Tunturibacter psychrotolerans: one gene and its partner. The protein of the gene in region 2 interacts with the protein of the main gene of each other region in a pairwise test. Links are inferred from orthologs where the notes say so. Each region holds a gene or a part of one and is shown on either strand. Other genes may lie near its edges. The genes, in order: secD and pheT.

Region 1 (3,138 bases), 540 kb from region 2 along the record:
GTCAGCGCGGATGTGTTGGAAGGGGCGTTGAAGATGGCCTGGAAGCGACGCTTGGCCAAGTGAGGACTGGGGCGCTCGCCTTGACAGGGGGTGTCGGTTACGCGATGCTTAGGGGCTAGGCACTCTTTTTCCGGAGTAAGCGAAGTTGCGTCCAGTTGAGCGCGCTTGCCTGTTGTTTTGCGGTCGGCTGCTGCCTGGGCCAGAGATGATTGAGTTGTTGAACGGAGCTTTGATTTGATGTTTGCAATGTGGTTGCAGCTTGCGGCGGGCGGACTGGGTAATCTTGGCAGTCTCGCACTGCCGATCCTGTTCTTTGTGGTGCTTTATTTTTTGATGATCGCGCCGAACCAGAGGAAGCAGAAAAAGTGGCAGGAGATGCTGGGGCAGTTGAAGACCGGCGACCGCGTGACCACCAATGGCGGTATTCGCGGTACGGTGCTGTCCGTGAAGGACGATGTGGTTATCCTGCGGGTTCAGCCGGATGGGGTGAAGCTTGAGTTCGTCAAGAGCGCGATTGCGGCGGTGACGACGGACGAACAGGCTGCCTGAGAAGAAGACTTCAAAATAAGCTGTAACAAATATTTAGATGTAGGCACGTTGAGATTGAACCGTTAACAACGGACGAGGAAGAAACAAGGATAGCGGCGGCGGGACTGAAGCTGGGCACTGCGGCTGCACCCTTCAATAAAGATCATGGGCAAGAATCTGGCCGGTAAATCGGCATTCATCGTTGCGGTACTGGTGATCTTCTGCTTCGGCATCGTGGGCATTCCACATGGCGGGCTCACGCAGTCGATCAAAGATCGTATCCACCTGGGGCTCGACCTTAAGGGCGGGACACACCTTGTGCTCGAAGTACATGTGGCTGAGGCAGTTGCTTCGGCTACGGATCGGGATGTGGCGAGGCTTGAGGCCGATCTGCAGAAGGCCGGAGTGACCGGTGCGACTGTGGGTAAGACGGATCCGTCGCGGCCGCAGACAATTATCGTTTCGGGGATTCCTGCTGCGAAGCTGAGCGACGCACGCGGTGTGCTGCAGGGCAGCGACTACGGGAACTACGATGTGGTGACTACTGCCGATGGAAACTCAACGCTGACGATGAAGTTGGGTGCGGTGCGTGACCTGGAGACGAGGACGCTGGATACGTCGATCGAGACGATCCGCGAGCGCATCGACAAACTGGGCGTCAGTGAGCCGGTGATTCAGAAGTATGGGCTAGGCGAGAACCAGATTCTGGTGGAGCTGCCGGGTGTCGATGATCCGGCGCGAGTGGAAGAGATTATTCAGTCGACCGCTAAGCTGTCGATCCACGCGGTCACCGGTGGCCCTTACGAGACGGATCAGTCTGCGTTGGCGGCGAATAACGGGATAATTCCTCCCGACTCGATGCTGGTGCACGGTACGGGTTCGGCGGGCGCGCCGGATCAGATCTGGTTGCTGAAGCGAGTGAGCGAAGTGGAAGGAACGGACTTCCGCGATGCGCAGCCGGGACAGGATCAGAACGGACGGCCGAATATCCGCTTCAACCTGACAACTGAGGCTGGGAATCGGTTCTATAACTACACGCAGGCGCATACGGCGTCGAGCGCAACGCCGGGTTCGATGGCGATTGTGTTGGATAACAAGGTTCGCGAGGTCGCAGGGATTCAGTCGGCGATCCGCGATAGTGGCGAGATTACCGGTGCGTTTACGCAGCAGCAGGCGAACGACCTTTCTCTGATGTTGCGCACGGGGGCGCTGCCGGCTTCGATCTCTTACCTTGAGACACGGACGGTTGGGCCGAGCCTGGGTGCCGCTTCGATTCATCAGGGCATCGTCGCGGCGATTGCCGGCATGCTGGCCGTCATGATCTTCATGCTGATTTACTACCGTGGGGCGGGGATTAACGCTGATCTGGCGCTGATTCTTAACCTGGTGATCCTGCTTGGGTTCATGGGATATACCGGATCGACGTTGACGCTGCCAGGAATTGCAGGCGTGATCCTGACCATTGGTATGGGCGTGGACTCGAATGTGCTGATCTTCGAGCGCATCCGTGAAGAGCTTAGGGCCGGCAAAACGGCAGCGGCGGCTGTGCAGCAGGGGTTTGCGCATGCGTGGGTGACGATCATCGATACCCACGTGACGACGATTGTTTCGGCGATGATCCTGTTCCTGTTTGGTTCGGGTCCGGTGCGCGGGTTCGCGATAACGCTGGCCTTCGGTCTATTCGCCAACCTGTTTACCGCGGTGCTGGTGTCGCGTGTGATCTTCGACGCAATCCTTCAGAAGAAGGAACGCGGCGCTGCGCTGTCTATTTAGATTTTCAAGAGATTGCGGAAGCCTTTGGAGGCGCCGCTGAGGGTTCAAAAGCGTGGAACTGTTTCGTACAACGAATATCGATTGGCTCGGGAAGAAGTGGTTCTTCCTTGGGTTTTCCCTGATTTTTTCTGTTCTCGGAGTGTTGAGCATACTGTTCTGGCATCACATTCCACTGGGCGTCGACTTTAAAGGCGGGACCCAGGTGCGGGTGGCGTTCGACAAGGCGCCGAATGAGGATCATATTCGCCAGGCGATGGATCGCGCGGGTGTTCATGATGCGAGGATCCAGCGTGTGAGCGATCCCAGTGGACACGCGGCAAACAAGGTGATTATCGCTTTGCCTGAATCGACGGCGACCGATCAGTCGCACGATGCAGGACGGCAGAGTGTGGAGAGCGCTCTGAATGCCAACTATCATGATTCCCGCTTTACCGTGGAGCAGGTTGAGATTGTTGGTCCTACGGCAGGTAAGCAGCTACAGAAGCAGGCTTGGCTTGCGACGCTGTACTCGCTGATTGGAATGCTGATCTATCTCTGGTTCCGGTTTGAGCTGATTTATGGTGTTGCGGCGGTCGTGGCGGTGTTTCACGACACGCTGATCACCGTGGGTGCGTTCAGTTTGACGAACCAGGAGATAACCCTTACGGTTATTGCTGCCATCCTAACCCTGATTGGTTATTCGATGAACGACACCATCGTCGTCTTCGATCGTATCCGCGAGAATCTGGCGCTGTCGCGGAGAGAGTCGTTGCATGATGTCGTCAATCGGAGCATCAATCAGACGCTGAGTCGAACGGTGATCTCGTCGGGTCTGACGTTCTTGACGGTGCTGTCGTT
Region 2 (3,180 bases):
TTCGGGTGAAGTTAGAGCAGTTCGTCCATCTGCTGGAGCATCTTTTCGACGCGCTGGCGGACGGCTTCACGCTCTTTAGTGAGGGTGGTGAGTTCGGATTCGACCATGGTGGAGAGGGTTTGCTGCTCAGTGAGCTGGGCCCGGAGGTTGGCTACTTCGGCTTCTGCGGTGGCGCGGGCTTCGCGCTCGCGCTTGACGACTTCGACGGCACGGAGGACTTTTTGTTCGAGGGCCTGGAACTCGTCGGCACTGATGCTGGGGGAGATGGTGGAGGAGCTCATATTGATTTCAGTATAGACGCGGAAGACGTGGATTTTTGCTGGGGAAAAGTGGGGTGGAATCTATTTGGGTGCGTGTTTTGCGCGGATTAAATTTTGATTGTGGTGGAGTGGCTGTTATTTGAAGGGGTTTCGCGATTTTATGTGGTTTTGATGTGGTGAATTTGTGGTGTGGTTGTGGTGATTTGCGTGCTGGATGTGGTGTTTTGGCGGTGATGTTTTCGATCGCCAAAAAATACGCCACTGTTTTGAGAATTATTTTGAGGCTTCGTTTGCGCCGTCGCGAATGGTGCCGCCGAGTGCGGTGAGGGTGGCGATGATGCGGGACCACCAGTCGGTGAGCTCTTCGTCGCGGAGGGTGCGGTCGTTGGATTGGAAGACGGTGCGGAGGAGGAGCGAGTAGACACCGGGAAATTTCTTCTGGTCGCGAAAGACTTCGACGGGCTTGAGGCTTTGGAGTTCGGGGATCGCTAGTGCGTGGATGGCGGAGGAGACCGCTTGCCACTGAGTGGCGTCGGGGAAGACGAAGGAGAAGTCGCGCTCGACGGCCTGGTAGCGGGAGAGATCGTGGGCGGTGATCTTCCTGAGGGGGAGCTCGTAGAGGACGGCGAGGTCGAGTTGCGCGAGGTAGACGGGTTGGCGGAGTTTGCGGGCCTCTTTTTGCGTCTGGGTGAGTTCGCCGAAGTGGGCGATGGGTTGGTTGTTCAAGAGCGCTGTTGCGCTGCGGCCGGGTTGTAGCCAGGCTGGGGCTTCGGGGGTGAAGGTGAGTGCGTTGGGGCCGCCGGGCAGGGCGAAGAGGGTGAGGAGAGACTCGATGGCGCCCTTGAGCTCGAAGAAGGGAGCGTCTTCGGCGGAGTAGAGGTTGGAGTATTTTGCGGCGGCGGTGGTGAGGCCGAGGGAGAGTTGCGGGGTCTCGTGGACGTCGGAGATGAAGGTGCCGTCGGGGGGGATGGTGCCGGTGAAGATCTGGCCTTGTTCGAAGAGGCGTACTTCGCGGACGTCTCGGTTGAGGTTGTGCGCGAGCATGGTGACCATGCCGGGGATGAGCGAGGGGCGCAGGAGAGAAGCCTCTTCGGAGAGTGGATTCTCCATGGGGACGGTTCCCTTCCCCTGAGTCTTGGTTTCGTTGCTCTGAGGGTAGAAGAGATCGGAGTCGGGTTGGCCAGCGAAGGTGCTGGAGACGGATTCGCTGAAGCCGAGGGCGAGGAGACGACTGCGGACGGCGGCTTCTTTCGCTTGCGTGGGTTGCGTGATGACGATGCCCGGGGCGGGGAGGGTGTTGGCGAAGCGGTTGTAGCCGTAGACGCGGGCGACTTCTTCGATGAGGTCGATCTCGCGTTCGAGGTCGAGACGCCAGGATGGGAGCTTGGTTGCGTAGACGGCTTGATCCTGACGGAGGCCGTGGAGGAGGAGTTCGCAGCCTAGCGAAGTTAAGTACTGGGCGACGATCTCGGAGGTGATGCCGGCGGGGTCGAGGGTGGTGCCGAGGTGGCGTTTGACCTGGGCGACGGAGAGTTCGATGGGAGGACGCGAGGCGGTGCGGGCTTCTACGTCTGGATCGATGAGGTCGATGAGTTCGCCTTCGAGTTTGCCTCCATGCTGGAGGATGATTTGCGCGACGAGGGCGTTGGCCACCGGGGCAGTGTTGAAGTCGGCGCCGCGCTCGAAGCGGTGGGAGGCGTCGGTGTGTAGGCCGTGGCGGCGGGAGGAGCGGCGGACGCTGGCGGCGTCGAACCATGCGGCTTCGATGAGGATGTTTTTGGTTTCGGGGGTGATCATGGAGTCCCAACCACCCATGACTCCGGCTAGTGCGAGGGCGTTCTTTTCGTCGGCTACGACGAGGTCGTCGGCTTCGAGGGTGCGGTCGGTGCCGTCGAGGAGTTTTAACTTTTCTCCTTTGTGGGCGAGGCGGACGACGATGCCGCCTTCGATCTTGTCGAGGTCGAAGGCGTGGGTGGGATGGCCCATGCCGTGGAGAACGAAGTTGCTTGCGTCGACGGCGTTGGAGATTTGTTTTTGGCTGAGGAGGGTGAAGTACTCTGCGACTTTGCCTGTGCTGGGGGCGATGGTTACGTTGCGGACTACTTGCGCGGTGAAGCGGCCGCAGAGGCCTTTGGCTTCGGGGGCGATGCGGACGGGGAAGGGCTCGTCGACGAGACTGCCGATGGGGAGCTTGGTGTTGAGGGGCGCGAGGGGCAGGTTGTAGATGGTGGCGGCCTCGCGGGCGATGCCGTAGTGGTTCATGGCGTCGACGCGGTTGGTGGTGATGTCCATCTCGTAGAGGTGGCCGTTGGCTTTTCCATTCGTGGCGCCGAGCGCGTGGATGCCTTCTACGGCGATGCCGCGGAGAGTGAGATCTTCGGCGAGCTTGTGATCATCGACCGGGATGTTGGGGACGTAGGTGCGCAGCCAAGCGGTGAGAATATTCATGATGGACGGCTTCTAGTCTAAATGTTTTGACCCCTCACCTATTGAGCACAGAGAAACGTTCTCATGCTTTGATTTTCTGCTAACGGCTCATGCTGCCGAGTTTGGAGCAAACCGAAGAAAAACCATGCTGCCAGTGAGAAGAGACGGACAAAAAAAACTCCTGTTTTGGGTCCGAGTGGGAGCACAATGACGGGTATGAGAACACTCACGCTAAGCACGCTGCCGTGGAAGCGACTGCTGGTGTGGGGGATCTTTGGGTTTTCGTTTGCGATGATTCCACTCGTCTTTGCACTAACCGGGGATGACTTGCACCAAACGTCGGCCGGGTTTCGTGAGGTGGTCGACCGAGGGGATGTTTATTTGATCTGTGTGGCACTTGTTGGGGACAGTCTCGGACGGTTCGTGATGATACGCAAGAAGGCGATTGTGGACATACTGGGGGTTGGGTTTGCGATCGCGTACACAGTGATGG

What was found.
Region 1: the proteins of pheT (region 2) and secD interact in binary tests that used the Escherichia coli proteins (3 or more experiments, as listed by UniProt). The link is inferred for Tunturibacter psychrotolerans from one-to-one orthologs.

Annotation. Positions count from the first base shown.
Region 1 is NZ_CP132942.1:558,526-561,663, reverse strand. Bases 85-2,997 are described here. They hold secD (protein translocase subunit SecD), read left to right. Parts: upstream 85-693; coding sequence 694-2,301; downstream 2,302-2,997. Other genes in these bases: secF (protein translocase subunit SecF), read left to right, coding at 2,354-2,997; yajC (preprotein translocase subunit YajC), read left to right, coding at 238-549. Also shown: RBB77_RS02155 (MmcQ/YjbR family DNA-binding protein), read left to right, coding at 1-63; more of secF, read left to right, coding at 2,998-3,138. UniProt on the Escherichia coli protein: Part of the Sec protein translocase complex. Interacts with the SecYEG preprotein conducting channel. SecDF uses the proton motive force (PMF) to complete protein translocation after the ATP-dependent function of SecA.
Region 2 is NZ_CP132942.1:21,490-24,669, forward strand. The notes cover bases 122-3,076. They hold pheT (phenylalanine--tRNA ligase subunit beta), read right to left. Parts: upstream 2,709-3,076; coding sequence 534-2,708; downstream 122-533. Other genes in these bases: RBB77_RS00095 (hypothetical protein), read right to left, coding at 122-281; RBB77_RS00105 (hypothetical protein), read left to right, coding at 2,904-3,076. Also shown: more of RBB77_RS00095, read right to left, coding at 12-121; more of RBB77_RS00105, read left to right, coding at 3,077-3,180.